DNA from 3 places in the Pectobacterium peruviense genome. Region 3 is predicted to be linked to each of the others. Evidence: predicted binding sites of a transcription regulator. Region 3 holds the regulator's gene; each other region holds the start of a gene.
What was found. Region 3 encodes Fur, which represses iron uptake genes when iron is present. Its sites were predicted from a motif close to ATAATAATGAGAACNACTATCAA; they were not measured.

Region 1: a site for Fur is predicted at 2,116-2,138, ahead of DUT67_RS03590 (TonB-dependent siderophore receptor). Genes of this name have one in related genera too.
Region 2: a site for Fur is predicted at 2,874-2,896, ahead of fhuE (ferric-rhodotorulic acid/ferric-coprogen receptor FhuE). Genes of this name have one in related genera too.

The regions. Positions count from the first base shown of each region.
Region 1 covers NZ_CP161826.1:792,466-797,800, forward strand. The annotation lists gene DUT67_RS03580 (MmgE/PrpD family protein) at 1-896, opposite strand, end outside; gene DUT67_RS03585 (AraC family transcriptional regulator) at 1,005-1,988, opposite strand; gene DUT67_RS03590 (TonB-dependent siderophore receptor) at 2,415-4,715, shown strand; gene DUT67_RS03595 (metalloregulator ArsR/SmtB family transcription factor) at 4,858-5,169, opposite strand.
Region 2 covers NZ_CP161826.1:3,907,658-3,912,992, forward strand. The annotation lists gene DUT67_RS17650 (hypothetical protein) at 16-465, shown strand; gene fhuE (ferric-rhodotorulic acid/ferric-coprogen receptor FhuE) at 582-2,795, opposite strand; gene DUT67_RS17660 (LuxR C-terminal-related transcriptional regulator) at 3,740-4,429, shown strand; gene DUT67_RS17665 (cytosine permease) at 4,444-5,335, shown strand, end outside.
Region 3 covers NZ_CP161826.1:3,433,789-3,439,123, reverse strand. The annotation lists gene nagE (N-acetylglucosamine-specific PTS transporter subunit IIBC) at 1-1,104, shown strand, start outside; gene glnS (glutamine--tRNA ligase) at 1,268-2,926, shown strand; gene fur (ferric iron uptake transcriptional regulator) at 2,990-3,439, opposite strand; gene fldA (flavodoxin FldA) at 3,769-4,296, opposite strand; gene DUT67_RS15550 (methyl-accepting chemotaxis protein) at 5,186-5,335, shown strand, end outside.

The DNA.
Region 1 (5,335 bases), 2.3 Mb from region 3:
GGGAAGGTTACCGTGATACGCTCGATAGCGTCGGCCAGATCGGCATCCGCACCATTTTGCTCATGCCACTGCTCCCGCAACGCAAACGCGGCTTCGGCGGCGCTGTGGGTTCCGCCACAGGTTGGGTAGCGCTTGAACTCCAGACCGGGAGAAAGAATGCGCCACGGCGCTCCCCAGTTTTCAACCAGCAGTGCTGGCTGCTGTTTTTGATCGCCATGCGCGGCAAGAAACGCATCAATCACCAACTGCTTGTTGCCCTCGAAGCCTGCTAACCCCAGCTTGACGGCGGTTAATCCTGCTCTGGCAGAAAGCCCGGCGTGTAACGGTTTGACCGCTGAACCAAACTGCGCCCGCAACCCAGCGGCCTGTGTGGCGGCTAAGCCAAGAATAGTTTGTGTTTGCTCTATTGATGCATCAGACAGACGTGCCGCCGCAGCCGCAGCGGCGATAGCGCCGAGCGTGGCCGTGTTGTGATAGCCGAGACTGTAATGACGCGGGCCGCACGCCAGCCCGATTCTGCCAGCGGCTTCTACGCCTACCACATAGGCTGTCAAAAACGCATCTTCCGTAACGGATGAATCCTCCGCAGCAAGGGCAAACAGCGCAGGTAGAATGACGGTGCTAGGGTGGCCGCGAAATGCAGGATGATAATCGTCAAAATCCAGTACGTGACCGGCATAACCCAAAATCAGACTACGCGTCAGGCTGTCCGTGCCGCTAAATACCTGCTTTAACGGCGCGAGCCCGCTATCAGCAATCGCCCCCTGTGCGATCGGGAGCGCGGTGGAGATGAAGTCAGTCACCCCTTCCCGGGCGGCATCAATCGCGTCTTGGTTTGGCTCGCTATGGATAATGTGGTGGGCAAGCGTTGCGGTGATATCAGTCTGATTGGTCATGAGTTGTCAGGCATCTTGGCAGAAAAACACTAATTTACTGCGCATCGCTGAATAGCAATTAATAACCAAACGGAATAATAAATTCCATTTGGTTATTAGTGGTTAGAATCAAAAGCGGTCTTTTAGCTGCCCAGGTGTAATGCCAAATGCACGGCGCAGCGCGGTGGCAAAGTTGGCGGGGCTGTTGTAGCCCGCGATGCTAGCTGCTTGAGCAATACCGATGCCGTCTTTTTGCAAGGCTAGCATGGCACGTTGTAGACGGCAGTTACGAAGGTACTCAAAAACGCTCATATTGAACGTCTGGCGAAAATGGCGCTGCAGTGTGCTTTCGCTCATGTTGACGCTTTTGGCGATTTCACTCATCGAAAGATGATCGGCGCTGCCGCTTTCCAGCATATCTCTGATCTGCTGAATTCGATGGTAGCCGCGCAGGCTGACACCGCTATTTTTCTCCTGCGCCACGCTGGCGGTCAGTGACGTAAACGCTTCGATAATCAGGCTCATGCACTGCGTTTCCAGATAAAGGCGCTGGAGCGGCGTTTGGCAAGGTTTAGCATCCAGCGTTTGTAAGGCAATTGCCAGCGCCTGTCGGGACGGTGTCCATAAGTGTGTCGCAAGGTGAGTCTGTGTGAAATCGTGGATAGCCTGCCAGTCGCCAACGGTATCCATCATATTGCCGTACAACCATTCTCTGTCGAACGTTAGCGTAATGGTGCGTTCATATTCATCACGCTTGCCGATGCGGGTAAACATCGTCGGCTCCGTTAGTGCAATCAGGGAAGCGGGTTGGCTCTCTCCCAGATGCAGTTCCTGATGGCCAAATGAGATATGTGCATTGCCGCTCACCACGATGGCCAGCTTGATCGCACCATCCAGCAGGTTTTGGGTTTTCATGTTGTGGCGATTAATCACATCTGCGGTATGTAGGATCAGATGCGGATTGAGCTGCACAACCGTGAACGATCCGAATAGCACCGGTGTGTTATCGATCAGCCGGGGACCAATAAAACGGTAATTATTCGCGACCAGACTCGATTGCTGAACGATGTGATCTTTGTAGATCGGCTTTGATGACTGAGTGAAGCTGCGCACGTGATTACCTACCTGATTAAACCCTTCGACCTGCGCCTTCCATTTTGATGCTTTGGCAAAACATTTTGCTGCTAGAGCAAACCCCGTCCTGAATGACAAATGTAACAATGACCGCGCCAAAATGGTAATGCAAATACTTCTCAATAGCATTTTTCGTTGGGGAGGTCACATTGCACGATAAATGCATCTTCCATTTCTGGCAATGCGGAGAAAAGGGCTGATTGATTACAGACAGTATTTCATAACAACGATACGTGATGCTCCGTTTGCATGACGCTTCTCTCCCGATAACCGCTACGTCTGCGCGTTTTATCTCCGCCGTTATTCAGCACTTTTGCTGATTGTCGTTAGGTGTCGCTGTACCGGCTGCGATGTTGAACCTTTTTCAGGCTACTTATTCATTTCTTACAGGGCAGGATAATTTTGATGAAACTACCACAATCGCGCCGTTATTTGGCGACGCTCATTGGCGTTAGCTGCGGGATGACTTCGTTTCTGAGTGCGGCGCAGACCTCGACCATTCCTTCAACAGAACCTGCTCCTCAGGTGCAGAATCAGACCGAGAATAGCCTATCGGGAGACACGATGGTGGTGACGGCTGCGGAGCAAACTCGCCAGGCTCCTGGCGTGTCGGTGATTACGGCTGAGGATATCAGCAAACGTCCACCTGCTAACGATCTGTCTGAGCTGATTCGCACGATGCCGGGTGTCAATCTGTCCGGTAACTCAACTAGCGGCCAGCGTGGCAACAATCGTCAGATCGATATCCGCGGTATGGGACCGGAAAACACGCTGATTCTGGTGGATGGCAAGCCAGTGTCGAGCCGTACGGCAGTACGTTACGGCTGGCGCGGTGAGCGTGATACTCGCGGTGACACCAACTGGGTGCCTGCGGACATGGTTGAGCGCATTGAAGTGCTGCGCGGCCCAGCGGCAGCGCGCTATGGTAACGGTGCCGCGGGCGGTGTGGTCAACATCATCACCAAACAGCCGACGCAAGAATGGCACGGTACCTGGAATACTTACCTGAACGAGCCGGAACATAGCTCGGAAGGTGCAACCAAGCGTACCGATTTCAGCCTGATGGGCGGCCTAACCGACAGCCTAAGCTTCCGCCTGTTCGGCAATCTGAATAAAACTGAGGCCGATGCACGCGATATTAATGAAGGACATCAGTCCGTGCGCGCGGGTAATCAGTCAGCTTCACTGCCTTCTGGGCGTGAAGGGGTACGCAACAAAGATATCAATGGCCTCCTGCGTTGGGATATGACCAAGCAGCAGTCGCTGGAGTTTGAAGCAGGTTCCAGCCGTCAGGGTAATATCTATGCGGGCGATTCGCAAAATACCAACACAAACGCGCTTGTCGTCAGCAATTATGGCAAGGAAACCAACCGCATGTACCGGCAGAATTTTGCGGTCACACATCGCGGTTACTGGGACAGCGGCGTCAGCTCTACGTCGTATCTGCAATACGAACGTACGCATAATACCCGTATCCTTGAGGGTCTATCTGGCGGTTTAGAAGGGATTTTTGATACCACTAATCCAAACCAATATGGCACGATAAAGCTGGATAATTTCACTGCGCATAACGAAGTGAATCTTCCGCTGAATGTCTGGGTCGATCAAGTCTTAACGTTCGGGGTTGAGTGGAACGAGCAGAAGATGAAAGACCCGGTTTCTAACTCGCAGACAACAACCGAAGCAGGCAGTGTGGGTTCGCTTAGCAGCAGTGGTCGCAGTGAGAAATCTGTCGCTCGTCTGGCTTCTGCCTTTGTGGAAGATAACGTCCAATTGACCGACAGCACTATGCTGACGCCTGCACTGCGTGTCGATCATCACAGCACGGCAGGTACCAACTGGAGTCCGTCGCTCAATTTGTCGCAGGAATTGGGTGACGACTACACGCTGAAGTTAGGTATCGCTCGTGCTTATAAAGCACCGAACCTGTATCAGACTAACGAGAATTACCTTCTCTATAGCCGTGGCCAAGGCTGTGCTGGCGGCACATCTTGCTACCTGATCGGCAATGAAGATCTGAAAGCGGAAACCAGCCTGAATAAAGAGATTGGTCTGGAGTTTCACCGCGATGGGTTGATCGCGGGCGTCACCTACTTCCATAACGATTACCGTAACAAAATTGAAGCAGGCAATACTGTCATTGGTAAAGCGGTGGGCGGTACTAATTCCCAATATGCTAATGCTAATATTTTCCAATGGGGCAATGTACCGAAAGCCGTCATTCAGGGACTGGAAGGTAACCTGACCGTTCCTGTCACGGAGACGATCAACTGGCGTAACAACCTGACCTGGATGCTGGAATCGAAGAATAAGACCACGGGTGACTACCTGTCGATTACGCCTGAATTTACGCTGAACTCATCGGTGGACTGGCAGGCGACGGAGAGCCTTTCCTTCCTGGCCGATGTGACCTGGTATGGTCGCCAGAAGCCGAAGAAATATAACTACAAAGGTGAGCGCGTAACGGGTAGCGCCACCAATGAGTTAAGCCCTTATGCACTGTTCGGGTTAAGCAGTACCTATAAATTTAACAAGAACCTGAGCGTGACGGGCGGTGTAGAGAACCTGTTGGATAAACGCCTGTTCCGTGCGGGTAATGCGCAGGATGTGGTGAACAATAATGTTGTCACCATTGCGGGTGCCGGTGCGGCAACCTATAACGAACCGGGACGCACTTTCTTTGTCAGCGTGAAGACGTCGTTCTAAATCTTATACCCGTCATACTGAGTCGCAAACGCCATGGGAAATCCCGTGGCGTTTTTTATGGCGTGCCATCCCTGGCCGTCACCCCGCGGGCCCTTGCTGCGCAACGTTAAAAATTTCTCCCGGAAATTTTTTATTATCGCTATCAGGGACAGAAAAGGGCTTTTAAGGTGGCGACGATTTTCTCTACGTCGTGATTTTCGATGCGGTAGTACAGTGTTTGTGACTCGCGCCGATAGCTAATCAGCCCTTCTTCACGCATTTTTGCCAGATGTTGCGAGAGGGCGGACTGGCTCAGCGGGATATGCTCAAGTAACGTACCCACCGACATTTCGTTGTGCTCAATGAGTAAGCAAAGCACCAGTAGCCGGTTTTCGTTGCCAATCGCGCGCAGCAATGCCGCTGCTTTTACCGCGCCGTCTTGCATGAATTCCCGATCCGAATTACTCAACGCCATATTCACTCCGCCGTGCGTTACTGACTAATTTAGTGATGCCTAATGTATTGAGCTTACCATACCCTCGACCTTGAGTGAGGAGAATGACTAGCATCGATAAAGCCGCGGGTGATGGAACCCGCGCTATGCTACCTGCGGTTTACAATAAGGTCGTTCCTCCTTACAA
Region 2 (5,335 bases), 470 kb from region 3:
AGAGAGAAAATAATCATGGCTAAAATCACACAGTTTGTAGGAACCGAAGCCACTGCTGGAAAATTACTGCCAGCATCATGGCAATTGTTCTCCAGAGGCAGCATGAGTGAATGTGGTACGATCAAAGTTAATTCTATTAGTGATTACAGCGCCAATATCACTATTGCAGTCAATATTCATCACGTCCCTTTTAATGCGACGGTGGATATTAACCTGCTTGATAAAGATCCGAGTTCAACATCTGGTTCTGCCACCGTCAGTTTCGATGGTGGTCCAGTAGAGAATGTTCGCTATCGCGAAGGAAAAGCCAATAACCCGCACAATTATAAAGGCGGAAATGCTATTTTCCTGGATGATTTACAATATGAAAACCTTAGCGTCAGCCTTCAACTGTGGCCGGTTGAAGACAAAACGTTGTTCTATATTAAAGTCCCAATGCTTTCTTTCTGGTTAGTTGCGGGTTAATTAGCAATAGTTTCCTCGCTCACCGATATGGTGAGCGAGGAAACAGTATTACAACACGAGTGATGCTACACCTACATTCTTGAACCGATACTTATTCATCAGCTCAAAATATCAACTTAGAAATTATAGTTGGCCGTCATAGAGACGCTGCGAGGCGCGCCATACACAGCATAAGGCGCAAGGTAGTCGTTGTACTCTTTATCAAATAGGTTATTGATATTCGCCTGTACCGCCAGCTGTTTAGTGACCTGATAGCGGCTAAACAGGTTAACCAGCGCGTAGCTGCCTTGCTCGGCACGCAGCGTGGTATTTTGCGGGCCGGAACCCTCCTGCCAGATACCATTTTGCCAGTTCACGCCGCCGCCAACGGTTAACTCCGGCAGCGTTGGTAATTGGTAGCGGGTAAACAGCTTGAACGACGTGCGCGGCTGTTCTGGATTGACCGACTTACCATCTTGATCGTCAACCACATAGCGCGAACCACCAAACGTCATTTGCAGGTTATCTGTCACCGCGCCATTCACTTCAAATTCAATCCCTTTACTGACAACACCATCAACGGCACGGTAGGCAAATTCCCCACCACCGCCAGGAATCGCGATTCCTGTTGATTGTCCCAAGTTATCCTGCTCAATGCGGAAAATTGAAACCGAGGCAGTAAGGCGGCTGTTATACCAATCCCCTTTAACACCCGTTTCATAGTTTTTACCCGTAGTCGGAGACAGATATTTTTTATTAATATCTTTTTGCGTTTGCGGCTGGAAGATATCGGTATAGCTGGCATACGTCGACCAGGTATCGTTGATGTCATAAACCAGACCAACATAAGGCGTCACGCGATTATTGCTGGTATCACCTGTCGAACCAATGATGCTCCAGTCGGTATAACGCGCGCCTGCAATCAGATGCAGCGGATCGGCCAGAGAGAAACGAGCCGACGCATAGAGCGATTTTTGGCGCGTGGTTGAATGTTCATAATCTGCCCAAGCCCCCCAAGCTGGATCGGCAATATTGCCATCCCAGTTGTAGTAATTACCCATATCTGCAGTGCTAATCGTGGATTGAGAGTTATAGAACTGGCTACGCTGTCGATTGTAGCTGCCGCCTACCACCAACTCATGCTGGCGTCCCAGTAGATCGAACGGACCAGAAGCATAAGTGTCAACCGCATCCACTTTACGGGTTCCTTTGTTCCATCCACCATAAGCACCAACATTAGCGCCATACGGATCAACAAGCTGCCCAGTCGCTTTATCCGGGAAACCGTTGGCATACATTAGTTTAGAATCGAAGTTGGTTTCGCCATGCGTCCCGTTCATACGCACCTGCCAGCCGTTATCAAAACGCTGAGTCAGATCGGCAAACACTTTTCTCGACGTTTTATCGGAATAACTCCAGTTCGGCGCGGAGTTAAATTTGTGTCCAAAATTCGTGGGGCTGCCATCGGTAAACCACGTCGGCAAACCACCCCAGGTAGGGCTATCGGTGTTGTGTTCCTGATAATCATAGCCAAGCGACAACGTGGTGGATTCTGTTACATCAGCATCAATCACGCCGTAGAGGAATTTCTTACGACTATGGTAACGATCGAGCCAGGTATCGTTATCCTGATAGCCCGCAATTACACGCCCGCGCACGTTACCGGATTCCGTCAACGGCGCAGACAGATCGGCCACCATCCGTTGTTTATCCCATGAACCGTAGCTGCCAGATACCGAGCCTTTGAACTCGCGGCTGTCCGCATGCTTGCGCACCATGTTCACCGCAGCAGCAGGGTTACCTGTTCCCGTCATGAGTCCCGTCGCACCGCGTACCACTTCAATACGGTCATAGATCGCCGTGTCTGAGCCTGAATCACCAAAATCCCAGATTTCGTTAACCACTGTCGGAATATCGTCAAACAGATAGTTAGTGATACGGAAACCACGAGCGAAATACGTCGCACGTTCGGAGTCGATAATTTTAGAGGACACACCCGTCGTGTTCGCCATCACCTCACCAATGGTTTGCAGGTTCTGATCTTCGATACGCTGCTTGCTGATGACACTCACCGACTGCGGGATATCACGCGGCGTCAGCGTCATCTTCGTTCCGGCGCTAGTGACTTTCACGCTGTAATCCAGTGGATCGCTGGCTTCTGCATTAGCATTGGCGTTAGCGCTGACAACAAGCGTGTCGCCTGAGGCAGGATTTTCTTCGGCAATAGCCTGAGCAGGCAGGAAAGAGGCAGAAATCAATAGGGCGAGAAGAGAGACTCCGAATGGTTTTGTTCCAGCCAGCGAAGAATCACAAACGCGCGTTTTTCCGGCGCGAGCAACTCCAAAAGACATGGTATATCCTTGGTTAACGAATGATGATTTTGGCGAGATGCTGATGCGTTTCTTGTCAACATTTGCACAGAAAGGTAAATGATAACTATACGCATTATTATTGTTATTTCAATGAAATGGTTAATTTCCTTAAAATACAGACTGATAGAAAAGAATGAATCACCATGTCGTTAACAAGGTATTGTTACAAAAAGAACATACGTGACATTTATAACAGCCCAGCCAGCCCAAGAACGGCCAGTGGCAATCCGACATCTGCCTGAGTGATTTCAGTATCGGTTCAATCCCTCACGGCAAACCTAAACCGATAATCGTCTTACTGAAGATACTTCTAGACAGAAATCGCCATTCCGGTGACGCGATGATCCAGAATTCTTCCTGATACAACGACATATTCACTTGACCGGTTGAGCAGAGTTTTATCGGCTAGGTAGTCGCCGTGGCGTCGCCTTTTTACACATGGCGCAACATACGTTGGTGGGGGGAGGAGAATGAAGGAGATAGAGGGCCAGCGAAACGGTAATACACTTCGCTGGCACAAACCGGGCGATACTCTGCGCCTTCAAAAGAACACAGAGAAATTAACGATATAAAAATTATTAATAGTCAACGAGTAACGTGTAAATGATATCTTTTTATTTTTCGATGTAAGACCAAATACCATCCTTTACAGGATTCGGTATTATTTCCCTGGTGCGGCGAATATTCGTTTAATTTTGCGAAGTTATCGACATATAATTGGCGTAAAACGCAGTGGCGAAAATTATAGCATAAGAATATAAAACCATAAAAGGCAAAAAACACCCTTGCATGACAAAAATGTTCATGATAAAGAAAATTAACTCGCAGCCAAATAAATTACCCTGATAATAATGATCATTGTACTATTAACTAAAATTCAATATTAACACCCATTGAATTATGCCACCTTCAAGGAGGGCTGAGTGTCACCATCAGCGGAACACATGACTGACTACATTCATAACCTGATTACTATGATGGAGTGTTTAAACGAGCCATGGGGGATTAAGGATTTATCATCGCGACATATTTACATGAACAAGGCCGCGTATATTTACACCAGTACGCCAGAAAAATTTGATATCGAAGGTCGCTTTGATGATGAATTTCCCGCGAGTTGGGCGGAGCTCTCCGACGATTTAAAAGAGCATGACCGTCTGACAGAAAATAGTGAAAAGCGAGTAACCGTGATAGAGACACATTACTGGTATGGAAAAAAAACGCTCACGCCCTGTGTTAGCGAAAAGATTCCTATCTTTGATGGAAATAAAATCTGCATTGGAACCATGTGGAGCGCCAGACAGTTAGACTCGTTGTCGCCGCTGATCTATATCAATCAACAAAAACCTACTCTATTACAAACAGAACTCACCACTGATGTTTTTACGCCAGCAGAACTCGACGTTATCTTCCTGCTATTACAGCGTTTTTCAAATAAAGAAATTGCCAGAAAAATGAATGTCTCGCCGAAAACAATAGAGAACAGAGTCTATAACATGTATCAAAAAGCGGATGTGCATTCTCTCCATCAATTTGAAGCATTTTGCCGGAACCTTGGCGTGGATGGTTATATTCCCCGCTCACTCATCACAAAAGGCATTCAGTTTATATAGGCTCGTATATCCCTATGGAAAAAATAGATGACTATCCGGTCAATCGCGTTCCACTTAGTGTCCGGCTGCCTTTTTTAAATGTAGCATTAGTGCACATCGGCATGCTAACCGCGCTAGACCAGTTTATGTTAGGCGCGGTGCTCGGCCACTCCATGACGCTAGGCCAGGCATTTCTCGCCATCTTTATTGGCAGCGCCATTTTTGGCGTAGTGACCGTGGGGCTGGGTTATGCGGGAATGAAAGAAGGGATGTCGGGCAGCCTGCTCGTACGCTGGTGTGGCTTTGGCCGTATTGGCTCCGTCCTGATTGGGCTGGTGATCGCCATTAGCCTCATCGGCTGGTTTGGCGTCCAGAATGCCGTGTTCGCCAAAGCGCTTAACTTTGCGATGGCAGATAAGCTCGGCTTTGGCTGGTCTGCCGCCCTGTCCGGCATGGCGCTGACGCTACTGGTTGCCTTTGGTTTCAGAGCATTACGTTTCACGGCCAAAATCGCCGTACCCATGTTTATTATCGTTATCGGCTATATCTCGATAATGACGCTCTCAGGTCACAATATTGCTGAACTGATCGCCTCAGCGCCTAACGGCGAGGTCATTTCCATTAGTGCTGGCGCGACGATGGTAGTAGGCGGTTGCATCGTCGCCAGCTTAATTACTCCAGATATGACGCGTTATTCCCAAAAGGGAAAACACGTGTTCTGGATGACGATGCTGTCGATTATCGTCGGGGAGTTTATTGTGAATGGCCTCGCCATCATTATTGCCCGCGCACTCAATACCGCAGATGTCGTGACGATCATGTCCCAGGCGGCTGGTGGCATCGGGCTAATTGCCGTTATATTTTCGACATTGAGGGTGAACGATATCAACCTTTATTCCTCCTCTTTGGGAATCGCCAATGCCATAG
Region 3 (5,335 bases):
GCTGAACTGTATAACCGCTTCAGCCAGGTGGAATTGCCTAAAGCGCTGTCGTTCTTCAGTGGGCGGCGTCTGGTGCCGATTCTGGTTTCTTTCCTGATGATTCTGGTGGCGTTCATTTTAATGTACGTCTGGCCGGTGATTTACAATGCGCTGGTATCGTTTGGTGAACACATTCAACAGTTGGGGTCGGCTGGTGCTGGGGTTTATGCCTTCTTTAACCGCTTACTGATTCCTGTTGGGTTACACCACGCGCTGAATTCCGTGTTCTGGTTTGACGTTGCGGGTATCAACGATATCCCTAACTTCCTGGCTGGTCAGCAGTCTATCGATTCAGGCAAAGCCGTGGTGGGGATCACAGGGCGTTATCAGGCGGGCTTCTTCCCGATTATGATGTTCGGCCTACCGGGAGCCGCGTTAGCGATCTACCACTGCGCGCGTCCTGAGAACAAAAGTAAAGTTGCCGGGATTATGCTGGCGGCGGCGTTTGCTTCATTCTTCACTGGGATCACCGAGCCGCTGGAATTCTCATTCATGTTCGTGGCACCAGTGCTGTACTTCCTTCATGCGCTACTGACGGGTTTTTCCGTCTTTATCGCTGCCAGTATGCATTGGATTGCCGGGTTTGGCTTCAGTGCTGGTCTGGTGGATATGGTGCTGTCCTCGCGTAACCCGCTAGCCACCCAGTGGTACATGCTGATTGCACAAGGGCTGGTATTCTTCGTCATTTATTATGTGGTGTTCCGCTTCACGATTACTCGCTTCAATCTGTTAACACCGGGACGTGAACTTGCCGTGAGCGGTAGCGAAGCCGATGGATATGACGTGAGTACTGCATCTGCGGGTGAGAAATCAAGCGATACGGCGACGTTGGCGCGTGGTTATTTGCAGGCGCTGGGCGGCAAAGCCAATCTGATAGGTATTGATGCCTGTATCACGCGTTTGCGTTTGAATGTGGCTGACTCTTCTCTGGTTGATGAGGCGCAGGCGAAACGTCTTGGTGCGGCAGGTGTTATTCGTCTGAATAAGCAGAGTGTGCAGATTGTTGTGGGCACACAGGCTGAATCAATCGCAACCGCGCTGAAAGCGGAACATGATAAAGCGTAATATGACATCGTTACTTGTTTAACGCGGTGTTATGTCGATGAAAGTGATGGGCGAGATAGCAATCTCGCCCTTTTTTTCGTTATGAATAATTAACGGTTGTTTCCCAGCGTAGCTTGTTGGATCATTGTCGGTTATACGTCGTTTTAGCATTGAGGAATGAAGAATGAGTGAGGCTGAAGCCCGCCCGACTAACTTTATCCGTCAGATTATTGATGAAGATCTGGCGTCCGGTAAGCATGACCATATTCAGACGCGTTTCCCGCCAGAGCCGAACGGCTATCTGCATATTGGGCATGCGAAGTCTATTTGCCTGAATTTTGGTATCGCACGTGACTATCAGGGGCAGTGCAATCTGCGTTTTGATGACACCAATCCGGTGAAAGAAGATATCGAATACGTTGAGTCGATCAAACGTGACGTCGAGTGGTTGGGTTTTTCATGGAGCGGCAACGTTCGTTATTCTTCTGATTATTTCGATCAATTGCACGCTTATGCGGTTGAGCTGATCGGTAAAGGGCTGGCTTACGTTGATGAATTGACGCCCGAACAGATTCGTGAATACCGCGGCACGCTAACGGCGCCGGGTAAAAATAGCCCTTACCGCGATCGTACCGTGCAGGAAAACCTGGCACTGTTTGAAAAGATGCGCAACGGTGGGTTTGCTGAAGGTACAGCTTGTCTGCGTGCAAAAATCGATATGGCCTCGTCCTTTATCGTGATGCGCGATCCGGTGTTATATCGCATTAAATTTGCCGATCACCACCAGACGGGCAATAAGTGGTGCATCTACCCGATGTATGATTTCACCCACTGCATTTCCGATGCGCTGGAAGGGATCACGCATTCACTGTGTACGCTGGAATTCCAGGATAACCGCCGTCTGTACGACTGGGTGCTGGATAACATCACCATTCCTTGTCATCCGCGTCAGTACGAGTTTTCCCGCCTTAACCTTGAATACGCGATTATGTCTAAGCGTAAGCTGAATCAGCTGGTTGTGGAAAATGTCGTTGAAGGATGGGACGATCCGCGTATGCCGACCATTTCGGGTCTGCGTCGTCGTGGCTATAGTGCGTCTTCTATCCGTGAATTCTGTGTGCGCATCGGTGTAACGAAGCAGGATAACAACGTGGAAATGGCCGCGCTTGAATCCTGTATCCGTGATGATCTGAATGAAAATGCCCCGCGTGCGATGGCAGTGCTGGATCCGGTCAAAGTGGTTATCGAGAATCTGCCAGCCGAGCACGAAGAGTTTGTTGCGATGCCTAACCATCCGAATAAGCCAGAAATGGGCTCACGTCAGGTAGCATTCAGCCGTGAAGTTTATATCGATCGTGCTGACTTCCGTGAAGAAGCTAACAAACAGTACAAGCGTCTGGTCTTGGGTAAAGAAGTTCGCTTGCGTAATGCCTATGTGATCAAAGCCGATCGCATTGAAAAAGACGAGCAGGGCACTATCACCACCATTTACTGTAGCTATGATGCGGAAACGCTGAGCAAAGATCCGGCAGATGGTCGTAAAGTGAAGGGCGTCATCCACTGGGTTTCTGCGGCGCATGCGGTGCCAGCGGAATTCCGTTTGTACGATCGTCTGTTCAGTGTGGCAAACCCTGCGGCGGCGGATGACTTCCTGTCAACGATTAACCCAGACTCACTGAAAATTACGCAAGGTTTTGTAGAAGCGAGTTTGGCACAGGCCGAAGTAGAGAAAGCGTATCAGTTTGAGCGTGAAGGTTACTTCTGTGCCGATCGCGTTTACTCCAGTGCAGAACACCTAGTGTTTAACCGTACGGTTGGACTACGTGATACTTGGGTAGGCTAAGGCCACCGATAAGAAGACAAGAATAAAACCGCCTCGGCGGTTTTATTCTTTTATGCGGTCGATTTATCGTGTGGCGTCGTGCAGGGTTTCATCCTCGCGGCAATCCCCTTCACTGCAATGCCCATAGAGATACAAACTGTGGTTGGACAGTTTAATGCCATGTCTTTCTGCGATCTCGCGTTGACGTGCTTCGATAGATTCATCGCGGAATTCAATGACTTTGCCGCAGTCGAGGCAAATTAAGTGATCGTGATGATGCTGCTGCGTCAATTCAAAGACGGATTTGCCGCCTTCGAAGTTATGACGGGTTACGATGCCCGCATCATCAAACTGGTTAAGTACGCGATAGACGGTAGCAAGACCGATCTCTTCGCCCATATCAATCAGTCTCTTATATAAATCTTCCGCACTGACGTGATGGCAGACAGGATCCTGTAACACTTCCAGTATTTTCAGTCTTGGAAGAGTGACTTTCAGGCCGGCCTTCTTTAATGCGGTATTGTTGTCAGTCATGCGGGTTTAGTCCTGTTGCTTACTTATCAATGGAGGCTGCCTAGCCTATGACATCGGTCGGCTTAAAAAATGTAATCACGTCTCAATTATAGAACCGCGCATACAAAATGAAAACAAGGGAATGTTAACAATATTGTCCCCATTCACACTACTGATATACAACGCAATCCGTTGTTGATGAATGAGGAAATGGTTATGCACGTATAAAACCGATGGGATTATTGTACAGGTTTACTGATAGAAGTTAAAAAAATGTATCAATTATTATGAAAGGTTTTACCTATCAATGCTGTTTTGGCTCTGATAGGGGATATCAGAGCCAAAATGGCTTAGCCAACTAGCTCTTTCAGATTCAGTTCATCACTGATCTGCTTCACCCACGTCGTCACGCGTTCGTTGGTGAGTTCAGGCTGACGGTCTTCATCGATAGCTAAACCAATGAAGTGATTGTCGTCGGCAAGCCCTTTAGATGCTTCAAAATAATAACCTTCTGTTGGCCAGTGGCCGACAATCGTCGCGCCGCGAGGTTCAATGATGTCACGAATGGTGCCCATAGCATCACAGAAGTATTCCGCGTAGTCTTCCTGATCGCCGCAACCAAACAGAGCAACCAATTTTCCTGTGAAATCAACTTCTTCCAGTGACGGGAAAAAGTCATCCCAATCACATTGAGCTTCACCGTAATACCAGGTTGGAATACCCAATAGCAGAATATCGAAACCTTCGAGGTCTTCTTTGCTGCTTTTGGCGATGTCATGAACATCCGCAACGCCGCTGCCTAACTGCTGTTGGATCGTTTTGGCAATGTTTTCAGTGTTGCCCGTATCGCTGCCAAAGAATATTCCGATGAGTGCCATGAATTGAATAACCTCTTGATTCCTAATGGTATGGTGTAATATTTCACCCACTTATCCGTTAATAATAACAGACACTCACATCTGGAGAAACTCGTATCGGTAAGGAGGCGTAAATCAAGAGCGGGTGACAGGCGGAGGCAAGGAAGGGAAATGAAAAACATCACTGTTAATGTTAAATTCCACATGGTTAATAAGGTTTATGTTATCGTCTGAGAGTAAACGCACATTTCCTTAATATCGTCGCGGTTATTTATTCATAACAATGTTTCATTTTTTATGAATGTGCTTTTTATTTTTACAACTTGTACCGGTTGTAATTAAAAGCAGGCTTCTTTTTGTGAAAAATAAAAGTCACGGAACGGAACGTTACTATTCAGGAGAATTAAAATACATACAAAGGATAATGTTTTTTAGCGAATTGAAAACCTGTAACATTTTGCGGGAATATTCCTAATGAAAGGAAATAAGAATTATAACCATTTGCAGCTGAAACGATGCAATGCCGTGATGATGATTTTATTCTTTTGATGTTAAAGAATAAAATGAAAAATCACCTCTAATTGCTTTGCTGCGAAATGGCATATCCCTGCTATCAGAGATGTGGCGAGTATGGATAATGCTCTTACTTGCAACCCTCTGATTAAAATCCTTATATCTATAAAATAGGTGGGTTTATTCTCAATGTGAAAAATTATATTAATAAATATAGCGAGAACGCTAAATATTCTCTGTATTTAGCCGATGAGTTAGCGTGGTTTTTGAGTTTTCAACTCGGTGAAATTTGAACGCTAGGGAGAAGTGACCTGTTTCATGGTGTGAATTTTCTGATTCATATCGGTTGATTAGCGATAAAAATCTTTTTAACCATTTTCCTGATTTGGAGTGAGCTATGAGACTTATAAAAAATATTGCCATCAGAACCGCTATGCTATGGGTGCTGGGCACTTTTTGCGTTCTTTGGGGCGGCGTATCGATATATACCATGTTCTCTTTTAAAGAGATGACGGCGACCTCGAAGACCAGCACCTTGCTGGTTCAG